DNA from 3 places in the Chroococcidiopsis sp. [FACHB-1243] genome. Region 1 is predicted to be linked to each of the others. Evidence: predicted binding sites of a transcription regulator. Region 1 holds the regulator's gene; each other region holds the start of a gene.
What was found. The regulator HrcA, encoded in region 1, represses chaperone genes, less so after heat shock. The targets are predictions, from matches to a motif close to TTAGCACTCNNNANTNNNGAGTGCTAA.
Positions count from the first base shown of each region.

Region 2: groES (co-chaperone GroES) is a predicted target of HrcA. The motif match lies at 4,908-4,934, and genes of this name have one in related genera.
Region 3: groL (chaperonin GroEL) is a predicted target of HrcA. The motif match lies at 5,722-5,748, and genes of this name have one in related genera.

Region 1 covers NZ_JACJQX010000006.1:139,146-147,265, reverse strand. Annotated here, with positions in the region: gene H6G17_RS06625 (PilN domain-containing protein) at 1-81, opposite strand, end outside; gene pilM (type IV pilus assembly protein PilM) at 74-1,198, opposite strand; gene H6G17_RS06615 (sugar ABC transporter substrate-binding protein) at 1,327-2,649, shown strand; gene H6G17_RS06610 (folylpolyglutamate synthase/dihydrofolate synthase family protein) at 2,680-3,975, opposite strand; gene H6G17_RS06605 (hypothetical protein) at 4,155-4,388, shown strand; gene hrcA (heat-inducible transcriptional repressor HrcA) at 4,470-5,558, opposite strand; gene H6G17_RS06595 (rhodanese-like domain-containing protein) at 6,015-6,359, opposite strand; gene H6G17_RS06590 (DUF3352 domain-containing protein) at 6,444-8,120, shown strand, end outside.
Region 2 covers NZ_JACJQX010000020.1:46,572-54,691, forward strand. Annotated here, with positions in the region: gene H6G17_RS16120 (FAD-binding and (Fe-S)-binding domain-containing protein) at 1-844, shown strand, start outside; gene folB (dihydroneopterin aldolase) at 889-1,251, shown strand; gene H6G17_RS16130 (DUF3891 family protein) at 1,302-2,087, opposite strand; gene H6G17_RS16135 (dihydrofolate reductase family protein) at 2,105-2,629, opposite strand; gene groL (chaperonin GroEL) at 2,833-4,473, opposite strand; gene groES (co-chaperone GroES) at 4,579-4,890, opposite strand; gene H6G17_RS16150 (ferredoxin) at 5,079-5,516, shown strand; gene H6G17_RS16155 (response regulator transcription factor) at 6,029-6,676, shown strand; gene H6G17_RS16160 (pentapeptide repeat-containing protein) at 6,958-8,007, shown strand; gene H6G17_RS16165 (DUF72 domain-containing protein) at 8,045-8,120, shown strand, end outside.
Region 3 covers NZ_JACJQX010000001.1:198,737-206,856, reverse strand. Annotated here, with positions in the region: gene H6G17_RS00935 (cytochrome P450) at 101-1,447, shown strand; gene H6G17_RS00930 (DUF2993 domain-containing protein) at 1,560-2,306, shown strand; gene H6G17_RS00925 (hypothetical protein) at 2,384-2,539, opposite strand; gene purU (formyltetrahydrofolate deformylase) at 2,699-3,553, opposite strand; gene H6G17_RS00915 (hypothetical protein) at 4,027-4,320, shown strand; gene trxA (thioredoxin) at 4,427-4,744, opposite strand; gene fabG (3-oxoacyl-[acyl-carrier-protein] reductase) at 4,900-5,664, shown strand; gene groL (chaperonin GroEL) at 5,782-7,455, shown strand; gene selD (selenide, water dikinase SelD) at 7,504-8,120, opposite strand, start outside.

The sequences.
Region 1 (8,120 bases):
CCGCGTTTTGCTTCCACCAGCCGAAAACCCTGACTTTTGGGGGGTGCGGTCTTTCAGAAAATTGACATCTAAACTATACATTGCCCCATGCACCTCTAAGTCCTAAACCGATCGCCGTTCCCAATCCCGGTCTTTGCATTGGAGTAATTTTCTCCTCGTCTACATCTAAAGACAGTGCTGCTACTGGATCGATTGGCGCTGTGGGAATGTTTAACTTTTGTTGGAAAAATTCACTCAAGTTGCCCAAACCACCGCCAGGTCCGCACAAAAGCACCTGTACCATTTCCAAATTCTCACTTTGACTGAGGTAAAAATCAATCGAGCGACGCAATTCGTCTGCTAATTCGGCTAAAACCCGCATCACTGCCAAAGTGCCAGAATCTACATCTGGCATGTCTTCTGGTTCGTCATCATCATCTCCACTAGTCAGTGGCAGATTGAATGACTCCAACATTTGAGTATCCCTAGATGCAGGTAAATTCATCGATCTCAGTAGAGCGCTCTGCATTTGATACGTCCCAATCGGAATAGTACGGGAAAATTGCGGCACTCCATCAACAATAATGGCAATTTCTGTATTATCAAATTGAACATCGACCAGCGCTACGCCTTCATTCGAGCTATATGCCCGTAATTGCTCTCGAATCGTGCGAATTAAAGCAAAACTGTTAATTTCTATGACATTAACTTTTAACCCTGCATGTTGGAAGGTATCCATATAGGTATCTGTAACTTGCTTGCGAGTCGCCACCAGCAATACTTGTACCTTCTCAATTCCATCTTCATCAACGAAGTAGCCTAGCTTTTGATAGTCAACGTCAGCTTCTTCGCGCGGGTAAGGTAAGTACAAACCAGCTTCATGATTTAGTACCATTTCCCTCAGTTCTTGGTCATTTAGCTCCGCTGGCAAAGGAATTAGCCGCACGATCGACTCTCGCCCAGGCACGGCTGTCGCTACCCATTGGACTTTGATTTTAGTGTCAGTTAGTGCCTTTTGAATTAATTCTGCCAGGGCTGGAGGGTCGGCAATTTGACCATCTTGAAACAGCCCTTCTGGAACCGGGGTAGAGGAAAAAGCTGTCAGTTTGTAACCCTGTCGCTGCTTTTTCAGTTGAGCTATATTAATTCGTTCAGGAGCTAGTTCAATGCCAACTCCACATCCACGCTTTGTCAGTAAACTTTTGAGACGGTCAATCACTGTTTTACTACTTGTCTATGAAGTAAAGAATTAGTCTAGCTGAAAGACTTGATACTCATTACAGCTACTCAATTTAACCTAGAATCACCAAGCTTGTTCAATGAATACATACGATCTTAAAAATGTCAATGACCAAAAGACTTGCAAATAGGCTGCGATCGCCAAAGTTAATAATTCTTACCTTATTAGGTTTTGTTCTGAGTTGGGTAGTCAGTTGCGGTAGTGGTAACGTCGCTACTCAAGCACCTCAATCTAACTCTAACAGCCAAGAAATTGAGTTTTGGACGATGCAGTTGCAACCGGAATTCACCGATTTTTTCAACCAGAAAATTCAAGCTTTTGAAAAAGAAAATCCTGGGATAAAAGTCAACTGGGTAGACGTGCCTTGGTCGGCAATGGAGAGCAAAATTTTAACATCCGTCGCAGCAAAAACAGCTCCAGATGTCGTTAACTTAAATCCAGATTTTGCTTCTGTGTTAGCTGGTCGCAATGCTTGGCTGACATTGGATAATAAAATTTCGCCCGAGGTACGTTCCACTTATTTACCTAACATTTGGCAGGCAAGTACGCTCGACGGCAAAAGTTTCGGCATTCCCTGGTATCTCACCACGCGAGTTACGATTTATAACAGCGATTTACTCAAACAAGCAGGTGTTGCCAAGCCGCCAGCAACTTATGCGGAATTAGCGCAGGTGGCGAAGCAAATTAAAGAAAAAACAGGTAAGTATGCCTTTTTTGCCACATTTGTCCCAGAAGATTCATCGGAAGTGCTGCAATCTTTCGTTCAAATGGGGGTAACTTTGGTAGATGACCAAGCTAAAGCAGCATTTAATACACCCGCAGGTAAAGCTGCTTTTCAGTACTGGGTAGATTTGTATAAACAAGAACTCTTACCCCAAGAATCCTTAACCCAAGGACATCGCCACGGAATTGAGATGTATCAAGCAGGAGAGACGGCTTTATTAGGGACGGGAGCAGAATTTCTCAAAACAATTTCAACTAATGCGCCAGAAATTGCCAAAGTTTCTGCTGTTGCACCAGAAATTACCGGAACCACAGGTAAAAAGAATGTTGCCGTCATGAATCTCGTGATTCCCAAAGATAGCGATCGCCCCGACGCAGCAATAAAGTTTGCTTTATTTGTGACCAACAGCGATAATCAACTCGCCTTTGCCAAAGCCGCCAACGTCCTCCCTTCAGCAATTCCTGCCTTAGCTGATAGCTATTTCAAATCCGTGCCTACAGGCGATAAATCTGAAATGGATCGGGCGCGGGTGGTTAGCGCTAGCCAGTTAAAACAAGCAGAAGTGCTAATTCCCGCGATGCAAAATATCAACGTCCTCAAACGCGCCATTTACGAAAACCTTCAAGCTGCCATGCTGGGAGAAAAAACAGTCGATGTGGCGATCGCGGATGCTGCGAAAGAATGGGATGCTAAGGCTGGAAAATAACGGATTGTAGGGGCGCGCAGCTGTGCGCCCCTACCCAGCAAGGCGTAAAAAATATCCAACCAAATACAACGAACCACATAGAATCATTAAATTTGATGATTTTGTCGCCGCTTCTAATCCAGCAAAGAGATCTGGATAAGTGTGACACGTAGCTAGTTGAGGACATTCACCTGCTAGCTTTGCTAGTGTTTCAGGATCGGCAGTACTATGGTCTGGAACAGGGACGAGATGTAACTCATCCTTGGGGCGCAATAAGGCGCGAAAAATATCTGCATGGTCTTTAGTAGATAGCATCCCCATCACCCAACAAACAGGTTGTTCTAGGGTATCGACATATTGACGTAAAGCTTGCGCCGCCGCTGGATTGTGCGCCCCATCAATCAGGAGTCTACGTCCTTGCCAAGTCGTCCATTGCAAACGCCCCAACCATTTTGCTTTTCCCATCCCATTTGCGATCGCCTCAGCCGAAATTTTCCACCCTTGCTGCTGCAATATTTGTAAAGCTGCAATTGCCAAAGCTGAATTCATCAGTTGGATGTCTCCTAACAAAGGCAAAGGATATTTGATGTAGTTGGTAGTTGGTAGTTGGTGCATCTTCAATTCCGAATTCCGAATTCCGAATTCCGAATTCCGAAATTCTGCCCAACCTGGTTCAATCTGACGCGAGGGTAGGGGAAAGACAACGGGACATCCAAGTTCTTCGATCCGCGATCGCACGACGGTTTCTGCTTCTGGTGGTAATTGTCCGATGACTGCGGGACAGTTGGGTTTGAGAATTCCTGCTTTTTCTCGGGCAATATCTGCTACGGTTGGTCCTAGCTGCTGCCAGTGTTCGCGACTGATGGAAGTAATCACCGTCACTAAGGGGCGATCGCAAACGTTGGTAGCATCTAATCTTCCCCCTAAACCAACTTCTATGACTGCAATATCTACTTGGACTTGGGCAAAGTACAACCAAGCCGCAGCAGTAATAATTTCAAATTGAGTTGGGGTTTCCTCGTCTGGCGGAATTGCTTGCTGGACTTGTAGCAATATTTGCTGTAGCGTTTCTGGTGCGATCGGTTGTTCGTCTAAACAAATACGTTCCGTCCAATCTACTAAATGAGGCGAAGTATAGCGCCCGACTCGATAGCCTGCTTCTTTGAGGACGGCAGAAAGGTAAGCGCAGACAGATCCTTTGCCGTTCGTCCCTGCTACGTGAATGACTGGAACTTGCTGTTGAGGATTGCCCAAATTAGCCAGCAGTTTTTGAATTCGTTCTAAACCGAGATGTACGCCGAAGCGTTGATATGGTTTCAGAATAGAGTTAATGTTTTTGTCGGTCATTTGTCATTGGTCATTTGTCGTTAGTTAATTGCAGCCATTCTCCCTTGTCCCCCTTGTCCTCCGACTCCCGACTCCCGATTCCCGACTCCCGAATTCATCCACTTTTTGACAGATGCAGTTCCTATTTCGGTAAGTAAGGTGGTTATTAGTTACGATTTTGAATTTCGGAGGGTAAATCTATGACTGCTACTGGAAGTGAAAGAGCAATGAGCAATTTAGAATATGATTTGCTCACAGCGTTACATCATAAGGCTGAAGCTGTCAAAGCATATGAAACATACATCAATGACGCTCAGTCAATGGATTCTCAACCTTGTGTAGAGTTGTTCCAAAAATTACGCGAACAAGATAGACAGCAAGCGCAAGAGATCCGGCAACATTTGCAAGAAGTGATGCAAAAAGGCAAGATGTAGAATAGTCATTTGTCATTTGTCATTGGTCAAAAAGTTGTGTGTAAAACGCTTTTGACTTCTGACTTTTGACTTCTGACTTCGCTAGTTGCTTAATGCATCAGACAGATAATCAGCAGCAGCTTCGACTATGGCGATCGCAGTTTCGTAATCTAAGCGGGTTGGTCCTAAGACTCCCACGCTGCCCACGGGAACTGTACCGCGTCGATAGGTAGATGAAATCAGGGTACAACCACGAATAGGTTCGAGCGTATTTTCCGAGCCGATCCGAATTGTAACTCGCCGCCTGGAGTTGGAATCTAATTCTGGTTCCTCAAAAATAAAAGGTAGCAGCTGCTGCTGTTCTTCTTCTAATAAATGTAGAATTGTTTGAACTTGCTGCAATTCAGCAAACTCAGGTTGACGCAAGACTTCGGATACACCTCGGATAGTAATTTGCGTGCTAGTTGGGAGTGGCTGAGTCCGCCGACAAATATCTGCAAATACAGTTTTTAAGCGATCGCCATATTGTTGAAATTCGCAGTCTAATTGATTCCAGTCAAGTGATGCTAATTCATACAGCGATCGCCCGCGCAGTTGGCTATTGAGGAAGTTGGAGAGTATTTGTAGCTCTCTTTCTATAACTTCTGGTTCTGATTCTAAGACTATTTCCGCTTCTGAAGTTGGCAAATCTAACAAGACTGATTGGGTTTCATAAGTATCTGTCACCACGATCAACATTATCCGCCCTGACTCGATTTGAATCAGTTGAATGTGGCGTAACCGTGCCATGTTAGCGCTGGGCATGGTAATTAAAGTAATGCAACCACTTACCTTAGCTAGAATCTGCGCTGCACCTCTTAATAAAGCTTCCAAGCTCCAATCTTCCCACTTTAATTGCTCTTGGAGTAGCTGTTCTACCTGTCGTCCCCAGACATCGGAAGGAGTTATGAGGCGATCGACATAAATCCGATAGCCAGAGTCAGAGGGAATTCTTCCCGCCGAGGTGTGAGGTTGATAAAGTAAACCAGCTTTTTCTAGCACTCCCATCGCGTTACGAATGGTTGCAGAACTCACGCCGAGGTTATATTCTTCCAATAAAGCTTTGGAACCCACGGGTTCGGCAGTGGCAATGTAATGTCGTACCGTTGCCCAAAGTATATGCTGTTGGCGATCGTTTAGCTGCACTTGCATAGGTGAAATGAGAATAGTGAGATGAGAAGCGAATTTAAGAAATGTAAATGCAATCTGTAGATTTTTTTAATTTTTAGTTATTCAAGATAGCAAAAAAGATAGACCGTGTTAAATAAATACAAAGTTATATTTCGATTGTGCCTCAACTCCTACACGGTTTTAGCTATTTCTCAGGTAAAGATACCCTGAGTCTACATAAAACTTACTGTCTGTCAATATATACATGTTAAATCTTATGACCTACATCCGGCAGAGTTAAAACTACCTAGACAAATTCGACCGGAGCAATCCTCTGTGTAGCTTCGGCAACCCTAAATTTAATATAGACTGTACTTTTGCTTAAAATTAAAAATTGTTTGGTAGCAATTATTACTGAACGCTGTTGGGGATGGGGAACGGGGAACAGTGAGTCGTTAAGGGTTGTTGGTCACTGGTCACTGGTCACTGATAACTGTCCTAGTATCTAGGAATAGATGGATCGATCGCAGCAGAGTAAGCATCAATTCCCCCTGCTAAATTTCTAAGATTTGTAAAACCTTGACGGCTCAACCACTGACACATTTGAGCCGAACGAATACCGTGGTGGCACATGACTATGGTTTTTGCTTGAGGATCGAAGCGTGTGGGGATAGAATCAGCCCAATCAGCAAATTGGCTCAAGGGTAGAACTTCAAACCCGTCAATATAAGCGATCGCGACTTCATCCGGTTCGCGCACGTCGATCAATTGCAATTGCTCTCTAGCATCAGAACTTAACATCTGAGCCAGTTCTTCTACACTAATTTGGTTAAAAGGATTCATAATGAGGGGCTGTGGGTTAGGGACGGTGACCAGTGACCAGTGACCAGTGACCAATGACGATTAGCAAGACAGTTGTAAATTATCATGAAGCGAAGCTTATTTTTTTCTGCCATAGCAACTGCTGTGGTAGTGCTGCTACTAATTGGCGTTGGCGGTTTTTATTGGATTAATGCCCAAAGTCCTCTCAGCTTACTACGAGGTGGTACGACAAATACACCAGCAGCAGCGATATTTGTGCCTAAGCAAGCACCTGCAATGGTATCTTTGCTAGTCAATCCAGAAAAACTAGAGTCTTTGCGGCAATTGGCAGCGCGTCCGAGCGATCGCAGGCAGTCGCGTCAAGAACTAGAACGCTTTAAGTCTAGTTTACTAGCTAGTAGCAGTCTCGACTATCGCCAAGATATTCAACCTTGGTTGGGGGAAGAAGTTACTTTGGCTTTGACGAGTCCAGATATCGATCGTGATGCGACAAATGGCAATCAGCCAGGATATTTAATGGTATTAACTAGCAGAAATTCGGTTAAAAGTAGAGAATTTTTACAATTATTATTTTCCCAACGGGCGATCGCAGGTAGAGATTTAGTTTCAGAAACTTATCAAGGTGTTAATATTTTCTCCGATCGCAATCGGGTAAATGTAGGGGCGCACAGCCGTGCGCCCCTACAAGAACAAATCTCTCTTGTCGGCGCAGCAGTGGGCGATCGCTTTATTTTATTTGCCAATCATCCTAAAGTATTGCGAGAAGCAATTAATAACGTCCAAGCACCCGATCTGAGTTTGAATGATTCTGCTCAATATCAACACGCATTAAGTTTATTACCTACTGAGCGAATTGGCGTAATCTTTCTCAATTTGCCTCAAGTGACAACTTTGTTGGGGAAAGAACCGCAAGAACAAATTTATGACAGTCAAATTATTGCCTTAAAATTGAATCCACAAGGAATTGTCGCAGAAACCTCAATAACTGCTAATCAGACAGAACTCGCTCCTGCTGGTAAAATGCTGTCTGAACCCGTGCAAGCATTACAATATTTACCTACAACAACCAATTTAGCGATCGCGGGTTTAGATTTGAGCCATTTACAAAATACTAACTTAAATCAATTATGGAGACAAATTACAACTGTCCTATCTGGTTCTAGTAATGATGCAATTTCGCGCTCGATCGCTCAACCTTTAGCTAAATTACAAGATAGTTGGGGTATAGATATTTCGCAAGATATTTTTAGCTGGGTGCAAGGGGAATATGCTTTAGGAATGCTGCCCCAAAAAGATGCTAGTACGAGTGCTGATTGGATTTTTATTGCCGAGAAGTCTGAAGGGACAGATTTAGCGATCGATCGCTTCAATACAATTGCTGAAAATCGAGGTTTGAGCATTACACCTCTATTTTCAAACGAGCAAAAAATCTATGCTTGGATGCAGGTAAATCCAGTTCCATCTAGTCCATCCGAGCTAGGCGATCGCTCGTTACTCACTCTTAAAGCTAAAGTCCAAGGCGTTTATACTACCATAGATAAATACGAAATTTTCACTTCTTCAGTTGCAGCAATGGAGGCAGCTTTAAAAGCAGCAAAAACCAACTCTTTATTGAAAAGTTCTCAGTTTCAATCTGCCATAAAAGCTATTCCTCAGCCAAATCAGGGTTATCTATATTTGAATTTACCTAGAAGTAGAGAAATTTTAGAGCGGCAATTACCATTAGTTAAACTATTAGAAGTGGCAGCAAAACCGTTTTTTGACAAAACACAATCGATTACT
Region 2 (8,120 bases), on a different contig from region 1:
AAAATTTGTCCGAATGGTCGATCCACCCGCAATCAGCACGCTGACTGTCAGACAGGGATTAAAACAAAGACGAGCACCAGTTTTTAATCTAGATACATTATCTACTCTTAGCAAGTTAGAACGAGCAAACAGCGTTATTTTATTGCAAGACGCTTTTACTAGTTTTTATGAATCGCAGATATTGCTCGATACTTACGATTTCTTGTGCAAGTTAGGTTATACAGTGTACGTTCCACCGTTTTTTCCCAATGGAAAGCCATTGCACGTTAAAGGGTTTTTAAAAACATTTCAAGCGATCGCGCAAAAAAATACTGACTATTTAAATCAAATATCACAACTAGAAATTCCCCTTGTAGGAATTGAACCTAGTATTGTCCTAACCTACCGAGATGAGTATATCAAAATTAAAGGTTTAAAAGCAAGCTTTCGAGTGCAGTTATTGCAAGAATTTTTGTGGGAAAACCAAGAGCGGTTAAAGCAAAAAATTGGCGATCGCATATCTGAATTAAATCGTTATTACTTATTCGGTCACTGTACCGAAAAAACGATTGCTTTAAACTCACAAAAACAATGGCACTCTATCTTTCAAATGTTAAAAATTCCTTTGAGCTTAGTTGCTACAGGCTGTTGTGGCATGGCGGGTATTTACGGACATGAAGCCGAACATTATAATGAGTCTCAAGGAATTTATGCTATGAGCTGGAGACGACAAATTTCATCCGATGTAGAACAGAGAAAATTTTGTTTAGCTACTGGTTACTCATGCCGTTCTCAGGTAAAACGCTTTGATAGTTTCGTACCTTTACATCCAATTCAAGTTTTACTCTCGCACTGTAAAATATAATTAATTGACTTTAAATTATCCCAATTACCAATTACCCTAATTATATGGATTGCATTCATTTAGAAAAAATTTGCTGTTATGGTTATACGGGATATTTACCAGAAGAACAGGTATTAGGACAATGGTTTGAGGTTGACGTAACGCTGTGGTTAGATCTATCAGTGGCGGGTAAGAGCGATGCTATTGAAGACACAATCGATTATCGTAATATTATTAGTAACGTTCAACATTTAGTTAAGACTTCTAAGTTCGCATTAGTTGAAAAATTAGCAACTGCGATCGCAGAATCTATTTTAGCAGTGAAGGGGATAGAACAAGTTAAAGTAAAATTATCTAAACCCGCCGCACCCATACCAGATTTTAGCGGCAAAATTTCAATTGAAATTACGAGAAATGCTCTAGAATAATTTTCAATTTAATGTAGAGACTTTACATGTAAAGTCTCTACAGAACGTTGCTACATTGGAATCAAAACAGTAGACATATTTACCCATTCTGGATTTGCTAAAGCTTGTCGCATTTGAGTTTCATCTGTAAAGCGATCGCGTAACACTCGCCCATCATAATTGAGTTTCACTTCATCTCGTTCAAATGCCCAAGGTTCAACTTTAATTTTGTCAAAATTATCATCTACAGGAATTAGAGTCAGAGTCGTTTCCCCAGATGCAGTAGGAATATCATGAAATTGCCTTTCTTCTTGCAGTCCCATACATAAAGCAAGCGATAATAAATCCCAAATAGCTACTAATTTGCGATTGCGTTGAATCACTTCTGGAGTTGCATGATTTGCATAGTAAGAGTCATTCTGTAAATAATTAACGAGTTGTTTTTGATAAGCATATTCTTGCTGTAAATATTCTTCTACTAACTGAGTAGATTCAGGTGAATTTTTCCATTTTCGGAAGCGTTCAAACAATCCCGTACCGTGAAGCGAAACCAATAACGCTGCATATCTACCGTAAGACGAAGTTAAATGCTTAACACCAGACCAAATCTTAACCGAGATTTCTGAAGGGAGTTCCATAAAATTATGAGGATAACCCGTCTGGAGATTTAAAGTCGGTTCGTTTTCCCAAAAGACCCAACCAATATCGTGTATCGCCGCACCAAGACAAACTTCTGCTTTTGGTGCGAAAGTGCCAAAATCTTGATTTCCCCAAGCCTGTGCCAGACAACCCGCAATCCAAGCATGAGTTGGTTGTGCGATCGTAATTATTCCTGCTGGCATTTGGCGGTGTAACATATTATCCTGTTCGTGACTTAATTTTTATAGTGAAGTTCTACAACACCATGAGGGGAGAATTTTTCTCTAACCCTAACTAGGTTGAGCTTGAGTTCTGGTAGCGACTGGTAAAGAGATATTCCTGCTCCTAAAATAACTGGGATGATGAAAATGAAGTATTCATCAACTAATTCCTTTTGAATAAATGGAGATGCAGCTTTTCCACCCCCCATTAACCACACTCGTTGATATCCTCTTTTACTTGCATCCTCTACAATTTCTTCCACACTTTTCATAAAAACTATATCAGTGCGTACCGTTGATAAATTTCGACTAGTTAAGACATAGGAAAGCTTTCCTGGATACGCCCAATCTCCAAATCCTAAAATCTGCTCGTAGGTAGTAGAACCCATGACTATAGCATCAATTGAGTTATAGAATTTAATGTAATCTTCATCTTTATATAATTCTTCAGGCGAAGGTAACAACCAATCAAGACTTCCATCCGAGCGGGCTATGTATCCATCAATGCTTGTTGCAACGTAAAGAATAAATTTTGTCATTTTTATCTCTTGCGGCTTTTATTAACTCAATTTTAATTGCACCGTCCACAATAGATCTGACTTGAAAAAGGTAGACGCTCGGTAGGAGTACGCAGCTATGCGCTTCTACAAAATTCATGCTTATAAAAAAACAGCCACCTCCCCAAGGAAAGCAGCTGTATTCTTTACAATAAAGGTAGACAAAAGCCCACCTCTAACAGACTTTAGTAATCGAAATCTCCGCCACCCATACCAGCTCCAGCACCAGCAGGAGCGCCATCTTTTGGTTCTGGCTTATCAACCACGATACACTCAGTGGTCAGCACCATACCAGCGATAGAAGCAGCATTTTGCAGCGCGGAACGAGTCACTTTAGCAGGATCGACAATACCAGCGCTAAACATATCGACGTACTCGTTTTTAGCAGCGTCGAAGCCGATATTAAAATCTTTTTCCTTGACGCGCTCGGCGATGACCGCACCGTTTTGACCTGCGTTTTCAGCAATCCGCTTCAGGGGAGACGTTAGAGCGCGAGCTACAATTGATGCACCGATTAATTCTTCACCCTTGAGGCTGCTACTTGCCCACTGTTCCAACTGTGGAGCTAGGTGAGCCAAGGTTGTACCACCACCAGGAACGATCCCTTCTTCTACGGCTGCTTTGGTAGCGTTAATCGCGTCTTCCAGGCGTAGTTTGCGGTCTTTCATTTCGGTTTCAGTTGCAGCACCGACTTTGACCACAGCAACGCCACCAGCTAGTTTAGCTAAGCGCTCTTGTAGCTTTTCTCTGTCGTAGGAAGACTCTGTTTCGTCCATTTGACGACGGATTTGTTCGCAACGAGCCTTAACAGCTTGTTCGTTACCTTCAGCGACAATGGTGGTGTTGTCTTTGGTAATGGTGATCCGGCGTGCTTTACCGAGCATGTCTAGCTTGGTGTTATCCAGCTTCAGACCAGCATCTTCAGTAATCAATTGACCACCAGTGAGGATAGCGATATCTTCCAGCATAGCCTTGCGGCGATCGCCAAACCCAGGAGCCTTGACCGCAGCTACGTTGAGTACGCCACGCAGACGGTTAACTACCAAGGTTGCTAGAGCTTCTTTTTCAATATCTTCTGCTAAAATCAGCAGCGGACGACCAGAACGAGCGACTTGCTCTAGAACCGGGACTAAATCTTGTACCAAAGCGATTTTCTTGTCGGTAATCAAGATGAAAGGTTCGTCTAGAACAGCTTCCATCCGCTCGGGATCGGTGGCAAAGTAGGGAGAGATGTAACCTTTGTCAAAGCGCATCCCTTCGGTGATCTCCAGTTCGGTTGTCATGGACTTCCCTTCTTCTAGGGAAATGACACCTTCTTTACCAACTTTATCCATCGCCTCGGCGATCATGCTGCCAACTTCTTCATCGTTACCAGCAGAGATCGAACCAACTTGAGCGATCGCTTTAGAATCTTCTACAGGACGAGCGTGTTCGGCAATTTTTTCGACTAGGAAGTTAGCTGCTTTATCGATCCCGCGCTTGAGGGAAATTGCATTTGCACCCGCAGCAACGTTACGCAAGCCTTCTTTAACAATGGCATGAGCTAATACGGTTGCAGTGGTTGTACCATCACCCGCAGCGTCATTGGTTTTAGAAGCAGCTTGACGAATTAGAGATACACCAGTGTTTTCTACGTGATCTTCTAATTCAATTTCTTTAGCGATGGTTACGCCATCATTGACGATCTGCGGTGCGCCAAACTTTTTCTCTAGCACCACGTTACGACCCTTTGGACCCAGCGTAACGGCTACCGCTTCAGCTAGAATGTCCATACCCCGTTCTAGGGCGCGACGAGCGTTTTCGTTGTAAATAATGCGCTTTGCCATAGTTGCCTAAATTTCTCTTGCTTGTGAGTTCCCAAATTTGCTTTAACTGTCATTTGTCATCGGTCATTTGTCATTTGCGAATGAGGGATGACGGACGACGAATGACTATGAAACAACTGCTAAAATGTCTTTCTCGGACAACAGCACATACTCCTCTGTACCTAGTTTTACGTCTGTGCCAGCGTACTTAGAGTAAAGAACTTTGTCTCCAACCTTAACTTCTAATTCTTGGCGAGAACCATCATCATTACGCTTACCAGGACCAATGGCGACGATTTCACCAACTTGGGGTTTTTCTTTAGCAGTGTCGGGCAAGTACAAACCGCCAGCGGTTTTCTCTTCTGAGGCGCTGACCTTGACAAATACGCGATCGCCTAGTGGCTTAACTGTAGAAACGCTTAAAGATACTGCTGCCATACAAATTCCTCGCCTTGTTAGCACTCTCAACTCCTGAGTGCTAATTTAGCCAAAAGATAGAGATCATGGCAACAAATCCAATTGTACGGGTTTCCGAACTAGAGAGTCGGGGGACAAGGGGGACAAGGAGGACAAGGGGACAAGGAGATAAGAGAGAATAATCACAAATGACAAATGACAAATGACAAATGACCAACAACGAAACTTGTAAACCAAAAGATGATGAAGCTTTGGCTGTTTGCGTCCAGGCTTTAGGTTTACCGCAAATTCAACGCCATGTTTTTATTTGTGCCGACCAGACTTTACCGCAGTGCTGTTCTAAGGAAGCTAGTTTAGAATCTTGGGATTACTTGAAAAAACGCCTCAAACAATTAAAACTCGATAAACCAACGAGCGATCGCCCCAGTTGTATCTTTCGCACGAAGGCTAACTGCTTGCGCGTTTGTACTAATGGTCCAATTCTCGTAGTCTATCCCGATGGGGTTTGGTATCGTCAGGCAACTCCCGAAGTTATCGAACGGATTATCCAAGAACATCTCATCGGCAACAAAATTGTACGCGAATATGCCTTTCTCGTTCATCCTCTTCCAGAACCGAGATCGATCGCGATCGCAGATGACAACTAGTGCAGCATCAGAGAAGTCAATAGAATTGGCAAATAACTTGGCAAAATAACAGAAAAGCTATCAGTTCTTTTGCACGAAACCCCATCTCATCACAATTTATTAAGGATAGTTACAAAGAATATTTGATTTAGCAAACAAAATTGACTGACTTTTCTCAGTACAAATTTTGGCGTTTGCTCCTACTTTAGTGGGTTTTACTGATTTCTTCAAATAAAGACAGGTATATTTTGTTATTGTATCAGGTTTTATACGACAACGCCGAAAAAAGAATATATAATGATATCGCCTAAGTTATACCAAATAGGGCGTATCATTAGGTGTCCGTACTAAGACTGAAATCTTTGCAGTTGCAGTGCAGCACTAAAGCTATAAATCTTCTTTGAAGATTAAAATGGCTTTCCGACTACAATTCAGCGAGACCGAGGTCAGCAAAATACCACCAAACCGATAAATTGCAAGAGAAACTGCTATTGAAAAGTTCGACTGACTCAATTGTGGCGAGTAAGCGCAGCATGAAGGAAACTAGCGTAAAAGAGCACAAGCGACTGCTATTAATAGATGATGACCCCAACCTCATATTACTCGTCAAGGATTACCTAGAATTCCGAGGCTATGAGGTCATCACCGCAGAAAACGGGCGAGAGGCTTTAGAAGTTCTGGAGCAGGAAATTCCAGATATGATTATCTGTGACGTGATGATGCCAGAAATGGATGGCTATCAGTTTGTCAATCAGGTAAGACAGGACGAACGCACCAGTTGGATTCCGATTCTATTTCTTTCTGCCAAGGGTCAAAGCCAAGACAAAATCAAAGGTTTAAACATCGGTGCTGATGTCTACATGGTCAAACCATTCGAGCCAGAGGAACTAGTGGCTCAAGTGGAAGCTTCTCTCAAACAAGCTTATCGCCAGAGACAACAATCAGGTGGCAACGGCGAAAACGAGACAAAAATTCAAGTTCCTTTTGACGTGCATCTGACGCAAACAGAGCTAAAAGTCGTGCAATATGTGGCGAGAGGTCTAGCTAATCGCGACATTGCCGAAGAACTGAATGTGAGTCAGCGGACAGTTGAAAGCCATGTGTCTAATATGCTTGGTAAAACGGGATTGCACAATCGTACTGAGCTAGCACGTTGGGCAATTGAAAATCAAATGGCATGACTCGACATGGAAAATTGGAGGCTGGAGACTGGGGAATTCAAGAAAAAATGTAGCGGATTATGGCAAGAATAACTATATAGTTGAATCAGCACGACTGGCTGATGCCGTATAGATTAAATCCTGCTGCCATCTGCCTCCTGCTTTCTTGCGCTAGTGTTGTCTCAGTAGTGATAAGTTTAGTTTAAGTTTCTTATTAGGCGATCGCCTAAAAGAAGGTAGCGAATACGCAATTAGCTGCCTATCATGGGTAATACCAAGCTAGTGAGGATGCGGCAGTAGTAATGTTAGACCTGAACCACTGCTACAGAGTACTTGGATTAGAGCCTGGAGCCTCCCTGGAAGAAATCAACCAGGCGTATAAGGACTTGGCTTTTATTTGGCATCCCGATCGCATCCCGAAAGAGAATCAGCGGTTGCAGCAAAAAGCGCAAGAAAAATTAAAAGAAATTAATCAAGCGCGAGAGCAATTGCGGCTCATTCAAACTCGCTCCGGCAAATTTACTCCCGCGCAGCCTAAACCAGAGTCACGGAGTAGAACTAAACAGTCGCAGGCTCATTCTCAGTCTCATTACTACTCAGCGTCACAATCGCGCCAGCAAAGTTATTCGCAGTCGAGCAGCAATAATTCTCAGTCATATTACGATTCAACGGCGCGATCGCGTCAACAGGCAAGTTCGCAGTCGAACGGCAATAATTCGCAATCTAGCTACAAACAACCGTCGCAATCGCACTACGACTCTACTCAGTCGCACCAGCAGGCAAATTCGCAATCTAGCTATAAGCAACCGTACCAGTCAGATTACTACTCAGCTTCACAGTCAAGTTACAAGCAGCAATCACCTCCCTCAAGCTATTACTCAGAATCGCAATCGCCCCAACAGAGCAGTTCTCAATCTTACTATTCTGCTTCTAAGTCGCCCCAGCAAGCCACTGCTTCATCTTCCCAGCAGCCCTACCGTCCTCACTATCCCGATATGACTGGAGCCGATTTACGGGGTGCTGAGTTGAAAGAAAAAGATTTATCAGGGAGAAACTTGAGCAAAGCTAACTTAAGTAAAGCCGATCTGAGCGATTCTTTTCTGCACAAAGTTAATTTACAAGAAGCAAATCTGTCTCAAGCAAATTTATTTCGTGCCAACTTATTAGGCGCAAATTTAACTTCAGCCAATTTACAGGAAGCCAATTTAATTGGTGCTGACTTGAGTGGAGCAGATTTAAGTAAAGCTAATTTAAAAGGAGCCAAAGTAGGCACAAAAGACCGAATTATGGTCAAATTAACCGGAGCAATTTTAACTGGAGCAATTATGCCCGATGGCTCAGTTCATCAGTAAAAAATCCTTTTAGTTTTTGACTTTTAACTTTTAACTTTTGACTTTTCATCTTGGCTGTGCTGTTTGGTCGTATAAAGGTTGGGTAGGCGATTTTTATCCGACTGGAAGCCGTG
Region 3 (8,120 bases), on a different contig from region 1:
CTGCCGCGACCCTAATAAGGATAAATATATTTTTATTCTCAAATACTTTTTAGTTAATATATAAATAAATCTCCGTAGCAGCATTGTCTACCAATTTAAAATGAAGTTAACTGAGGTAAACAAAACTCCAGCATTACTGCAAACGCTCCAGCTGATTGCCAATCCAATCGAGTTCTTAACCACTTGTGCCAACAGATACAGCGACCCATTTGCTGTGAGAGTTTTAGGTTTAAATTCTCCGCCAGTTGTATTTTTCAGCCAGCCACAAGCAATTAAAGAAATTTTTGCCATTCCCTCAGAGTACTTTGATTATAAAAAAGCAACTCACGTCTTTCAACCTTTGATGGGGGAGCAATCTTTAATTTTACAAGAAGGGAAAAGTCATCAACGCCAACGCCAATTAATGCTACCTCCTTTTCATGGCGATCGCATGAAAACTTATGGACAAATCATTTGTCAAATTACTCAAGCTGTGACTCAACAATGGCAACTTGGCAAACAGATTTCTATTAACCACTTCCTTCCCGACATTACTCTACAAATTATTTTACAAGTTGTCTTTGGAATAAGTCCTGGGGAAAGATACGAACAATTAAAAGTTAAGTTAAGTTCGCTGCTAGAAGACGTTACTACTCCCTGGTACTCCAGTTTATTCTTTTTCCCACCATTACAAAAAGACTTAGGTGCGTGGAGTCCTTGGGGACATTTTGTCAGACGCAGACAACAAATTGACAAATTAATCTATGCAGAAATATCGCAACGGCGACGAGAAAACAATCCGACGCGCACCGATATTTTATCTATGTTAATGGCAGCGCGAGATGAAAACGGACAACAAATGAATGATGATGAATTACGCGATCAGTTGATGTCTCTTTTATTATTAGGCTATGAAACTACAGCAGCAGCGCTAGCATGGGCATTTTACCTGATTCATTCTCATCCACAAGTCCGCGATCGCCTACAACAAGAATTGAATAATGCAGATCGTACTCAACCAGATGCGATCGCCCAACTTCCTTATCTTACTGCTGTCTGTCAAGAATCCCTCCGAGTTCACCCCATTGCATTAATTTGTACTCCTCGAATGGTAAGAGACTCCGTACAAATTGCGGAAGATAACTTCAATGCTGGAACAATTATCGTACCTTGTATTTACCTCGCTCATAGAAGAGAAGAAATCTATCCTCAACCAGAAAAATTTCATCCAGAAAGATTTCTAAAACAGAAATTTTCACCCTTTGAATATCTTCCCTTTGGTGGTGGTAGTCGCGGTTGTATTGGTGCAGCCTTTTCGTTATATGAAATGAAACTCGTACTTGCTACTGTGTTATCGCAGTATGAATTAGAACTAGCAAATTCTCGTCCCGTTTCTCCAGTTCGGCGAGGGATTACAATTGTCCCCTCTGAAAATGGGATGCAAATGTCAGTTGTTGGTTATAAGTAAGGTGGGTATTGCCCACCCTACCATTCATTCTTATGCCAAATTGCAGATACATTCCTTAATACTGCGGGTCTAACATCGATCTCAAGCAGAGTCAAAAGGATGCGATCGCAAGATGGATAACGAGCCACGGTTAGAAGAACAAGTCATCGATGCAGTAGCAGAAGTAGGAATATCTAGCCAAGTAGATAACGCTGAAAAAATTGATGTTGATATTCAAACAAATCTCTTAAAGCTAATTTTAGGGCAAGCAGATTCAGTAGATTTTACTGGACAAGGCGTAGTTATACAAAAAGACATCCGCCTACAAGAAATTGAGGTGCAGACGGATAAAGTTGATGTGAATCCACTCAGCGCTCTTTTTGGCAAGGTTGAATTAGATAAACCGTTAGATGCTATTGCCAAAATTGTCATTACAGAACCAGATTTAAATCGCGCTTTGAAGTCCGAGTACGTATTAAAAAAAGCACGTAATTTTAAACTAAATGTAGACGGACAAACTGTTATTTTAGAAATGCAGCAGATGCAATTACAGTTACCAGGAGATAACAAAATGGTCTTCGATGGTAAGGTGTTGTTGCACGAAAAAGGCGAAACGCAGCCACTCAGTTTTACAGCTACATTTCGCCCCCGTACCCAGAAGCAACCAGTTATCGTTGAGAATTTTCAATGCGATCGCGGAGAGGGAATATCTTTTGCGATCGCGCTGTCATTAATGGAAAAAGTCAAACAATGGATGGAGTTACCCTATTTCGATCTAGAAGGAATAGCACTCAGAGTTGAAGAAATGACGGCGCAAGCAGGTCAGTTAGCTTTACAAGTACAAATCAGAATGAAACAAATACCTCAGAATTTAATTTAATAGGACACAATGCAAATTAATCTATTTCCATTGTAGAGACGTTACATGTAACGTCTCTACAATGGAAACATTCAATATTAACTATTAACCGTTAATTCTGTTTGTCCATACTTACTCAAAATCTTGCGGTAAGTAGCAATTATGCTAGGAATATAGCGCCACCAGGTTGCTATAACAGCTACACTAAAAGTAGAAACAAAGCCGAAGGTGAAGAATTTTTCTAGAATTGACATAGAAATTGCCTTTGTAGATGGAAAAAATATTAGAAAAGTCTTAAGAACTGAATTGATTGTAGATTTTATATCTTAAAATCATCCTCTGTAAAAATACTGTACTTGTATTTTTATCGGTTAGAGCAGCTTTTCATGGTAGTCTACGCATAATCCCTTTCACTACTCAAACACCACAGTCTTATTCCCGTAAATTAAGACACGGTGTTGTAAATGCGATCGCACGGCTCTAGCTAAAACGACTCGTTCCAAATCTTTACCTTTACGAATCAGGTCGCTGACCTCATCTCGGTGGCTGATGCGGACGACATCTTGTTCGATAATTGGTCCAGCATCGAGTTCTGATGTTACGTAATGAGCGGTAGCACCGATAATTTTAACCCCGCGTTCGTAAGCTTTCTGGTATGGATTTGCGCCTACAAAAGCAGGAAGGAACGAATGGTGAATGTTAATTGCTTGAGGAAATCGGGTAATAAATGCGGGACTGAGAATTTGCATATATTTTGCCAGAACGATGAGATCGATGTCGTACTGGTGCAAAAGTTCTAACTGTTTTTCCTCTTGAGCCGCTTTGTTATCTTTGTTAACGGAAATATAGTAATAATCTATACCAAATTGTTTTGCCACCCATTCTAAATCGGCATGATTGCTAATAATCAGGGGAATTTCTGCGGCATACTCTTTTGCCTGTTGTCGGAGAATTAAATCGAATAAGCAATGTTCTTGCCGACTCACCCAAATAGCAAGGCGCGGGATGGTGTCGGAAAAGTGTAGTTGCCATTGAGCCTCTAAAGGCTGCGCGATCGCGCCAAAGGCAGGCGCAATTAGCTCTCGCGGTAGATGAAAACCCTCTAATTGCCATTCAATTCGGGTTAGAAACAAACCAGCAGCAAAGTCTGTATGCTGATCGGCATGGATAATGTTACCACCATTGGCATAGATAAAATTAGCAATTTTTGCTACTAATCCTTGTCGGTCGGGACAAGAAACGAGTAGAGTTGCTGTCAGTCTATTCATATTACTTAACCTTCGCTTGATGTATAAGAAAACCTTTATAAACTGTCTTCTATCTTCAGTACGAACGTAGTATTAGATATATCGAGTTTGAATTTCATTGTCTCTGATAACTGCCTCTGTATTGTCCGCAAGCTAAAAGTGTGAAATAATACATAAACAAGATCGGGAATTGCTGGAAGCGCGTGTGAGGGTATACGAGCATTCATAGCACTAGTCTGGAATAACTTTTTGGGCTGGCGTATTTTATTGTCAGAGTCTTTTGTGGCTTGAAAGCGAGTTACTAGCAAGGTGCGGTGCTACGGATAAATGTCGATTAGTTGAGGCTTTCAAGTCAGATTGTTACAGGGTGTTCGGGCTACATAGCGCTCAAAAGAGCGTGTTAACGAGAACTTCGTCGATCGCGCTGCTGATTTGGGGTAGCTGCTGAATTCTTTTCCGACTCAACCTGTTTTTAGAAAATGACTTTTTAGAAAATGATGCTACAAACAATTATTACTGCTGGGGCGACTTTCTATATTACAATCGCGGCTTGTCTGTTTACTCAGTGGGCAGACATCATGCAGCGAGACCTTGGCAAACACTCTCAATTACTTCTACTCAGAATATTTTTAGTCATAGTCACTCTTTTTTGGCCAATTATCGTACCCATTGCTTATCTAGAATTGTTAACTAAAGTTAAGAAAGACAAAGAAAAGATGAGTTGGTTGGCGGAGCGATCGCCTGAAAGTTTTTCAGCGACAACCGCTGACGATTCATTGCTGTCATAACTGATATCATTACCGTTATCATAATTGTCATCATTGCTAATAAAATAGCTTTTTCCTACAGTAAAAGCCCGCATTTGCGGGCTTTTTATTGAATGAAATATTTTGACTAAATTAGAGCTTGTAAATGTTCGATTAAATTAGGTGCTGGTACTACGCCCTCAATGCGATCGACTGGTTGACCCTGCTTAAATAGTACTAATGTTGGCAAGGCATGAATTTGATATTGACTGGCGAGTTGTGGATATTTATCAGTATCGATTTTCACAATACGGATTTTAGATTTGAGACGCTCGTTTACTTGTTCTAAAATTGGAGCCATCATCTGGCAAGGACCGCACCATGCAGCGTAAAAATCTACCAGTACAGGCACATCCGCACCAGAAAGCATTTCAGCAAAATTATTGAACTGCTGTTTAGTAGTCATGAGATTTAACTCAGTTTTTTTACTGTTATATCTTAATTATTGTGGTTGGTAATGGGTAATGGGTCACTGATAACTGGCAACTGTTGATAAGATGGTTAGCGCGGTGGTTTAAGTGCGATCGCTAAGTGAGAGTATCTACGCAAGAGTCATTGTTTATGGAAGTATTGCCAGAGGATTTACAACGGTTACGCCAACAAGTCGCAATCGTTACCGGGGCTTCGCGAGGAATTGGACGGGCGATCGCTTTGAGTTTAGCCGCAGAAGGGGCGAACGTTGTTGTAAACTACGCGAGTTCTAGTTCCGCTGCTAAAGAAGTGGTAGAAGAAATTGAGGCGGCGGGGGGTAGTGCGATCGCAATTCCGGCTGATGTCTCAGATGCGGCTCAAGTAGATACTCTGGTTAATACTATTGTAGAAAAATGGCAGCGAATTGATGTTTTGGTAAACAATGCTGGTATTACCCGCGATACATTGTTATTGCGAATGAAACCGGAAGACTGGCAAGCAGTCATCGACCTCAATCTTACAGGCGTATTCCTTTGTACCAAAGCTGTCAGCAAAATCATGCTCAAACAACGCAGCGGGCGCATCATTAATATTGCTTCTGTAGCCGGACAAATGGGCAATCCCGGTCAAGCGAACTATAGCGCAGCAAAAGCTGGGGCGATCGGATTTACTAAAACCGTTGCGAAAGAACTTGCCTCCCGTGGCATTATCGTCAATGCTGTTGCCCCTGGTTTTATCACCACTGACATGACCAGTAACATTGATTCTGAAGATATTCTGAAATATATTCCCTTGAGTCGCTACGGCAAACCCGAAGAAGTTGCTGGTATGGTGCGCTTTCTCGCCGCCGATCCTGCGGCTGGATACATTACAGGTCAAGTCTTCAACGTCGATGGTGGCATGGTTATGGCTTAAGAGCGATTAGCGTTTAGCAATTAGCTGTGAGCTAATTGCTAAACGCCAGTAGTTTCATTAGCACTCAACTCAAGAGAGTGCTAAATTGACTAATGGAAGCTTGAGGAAACGAAGCGTATGTCAAAAATCGTTGCGTTTGATGATGAATCGCGGCGGGCATTGGAACGGGGTGTGAATGCCCTTGCCGATGCCGTGAAAATTACCCTGGGTCCAAAAGGTCGCAACGTCCTGTTAGAGAAAAAATACGGTGCGCCTCAGATTGTAAATGATGGGATTACCGTAGCTAAAGAAATTGAGTTGGAAGACCCCCTAGAAAATACTGGGGCGCGTCTGATTCAGGAAGTTGCATCGAAAACCAAAGATGTTGCTGGAGATGGTACGACGACGGCGACGGTTCTCGCCCAAGCGATGATTCGTGAGGGATTGAAGAACGTAGCAGCGGGTGCTAATCCAGTGGCGCTGCGTCACGGAATAGAGAAGACCGTTGCCAAGCTGGTAGAAGAAATTGCTGCTGTCGCCAAACCAGTCGAAGGAAATGCGATCGCCTCTGTGGCGACTGTCTCGGCTGGAAACGATGAAGAAGTCGGGGCGATGATCGCTGAGGCAATGGAACGAGTCACCAAAGACGGTGTGATTACCGTTGAGGAATCCAAGTCTCTCACAACCGATTTAGACGTGGTAGAAGGGATGCAGTTGGATCGAGGTTATATTTCTCCCTACTTCATCACCGACAACGAGCGGATGGTAGCAGAGTTTGAGAATCCTCGCCTGTTGATTACAGACAAGAAAATTAGCACGATTCAAGATTTGATTTCGATTTTAGAAAAAGTCGCTCGTGCTGGACAACCTTTGATTATTATTGCTGAGGATGTCGATGGAGAAGCTTTAGCAACTTTGGTTGTGAATAAAGCTCGTGGCGTGTTGAGCGTCTGCGCGATTAAAGCCCCAGGATTTGGCGATCGCCGTAAAGAAATGTTGCGCGATATTGCCGTACTGACTGGCGGTCAGTTGATTTCGGAAGAAATCGGCTTGAGCTTGGATACCGCTTCTCTGGAGATGATGGGTGTCGCTCGTAAAGTCATCATCGACAAAGAATCTACCACAATCGTCGCCGAAGGCGAAAATAAAGCTGATGTGGAAAAGCGCATCAGTCAAATTCGCAAACAACTAGCAGAATCTGACTCCGACTACGACAAAGAGAAACTGCAAGAGCGAATTGCCAAGCTGGCTGGTGGTGTTGCAGTCATTAAAGTTGGTGCAGCTACCGAAACCGAACTTAAAGACCGCAAACTGCGAATTGAAGACGCGCTGAACGCGACTAAAGCCGCAGTCGAAGAAGGTATCGTCCCTGGTGGTGGTACGACCTTAATCCACTTAGCGAAGAAGGTGGACGAATTCAAAGCCAGCCTGCAAGACGAAGAAAAAGTTGCCGCTGAAATCATTGCTAGAGCGCTGGAAGCTCCCTTACGCCAAATGGCAGACAATGCAGGGGCTGAAGGCTCTGTCGTGGTTGAAAGAGTGCGGGAAACCGATTTCAACGTTGGTTACAATGCGGCAACTGGCGAGTTTGAAGATCTGATTGCTGCTGGCATTCTCGATCCTGCTAAGGTCGTGCGTTCGGCATTACAAAATGCTGGTTCGATTGCTGGTATGGTGTTAACGACCGAAGCCCTAGTCGTTGAAAAGCCAGAGAAGAAAGCTGCTGCTCCTGACATGGGCGGTATGGGCGGCATGGGCGGCATGGGCGGCATGGGTGGTATGGGCGGTATGGGTGGCATGGGTATGATGTAATATCGTCCGCGTGTATGACCCTCGTAGGGTGCGTTACAATAACGCACCCTACCGCTCGGATAAATTGATGGGTTGGCGATCGCCCTCTAAATCTACTATCTTGCCAATAATGCAACTTTGTGTATAACCTAAACTGTGTAGGTTATTTAAACATTGACTGGCTTGCTCTGCTGGAATTGATGCTAGTAAACCGCCCGATGTCTGCGGATCGAATAAGAGAGAGTACCGAGCAGACTGGCTGACGGATTCCGAACGAGCGATGTTTAGATCGGTAATAAAATGAGCAATGCGTAAATTTTCCGCTTGCAGCGAACTGACAATCCCTTTTTGTAATGTAGCGATCGCACCTTCTAGAGCGGGAATTGCGGCTAAATTTAAAACTACAGCCACTTGGGAAGCTCGAACCATTTCATACAAATGTCCGGCAAGTCCAAAACCTGTAACATCAGTACAAGCAGTGGCTCCATGTGCCATCAAACAAGCAGCTGCGACTTGATTCGATCGCAACATTGATATTATGGAGCGATCGATCCAATCTCCTTTAGCTTCCCGTTGCATCTCGGCAGCAAAAAGGGTTCCCGTACCGAGGGCTTTTGTTAAAATTAGCACTTGTCCTGACAGCATCCCACCTTTGCGGAGAAGTTTATCGGGGTGGACTAAACCGT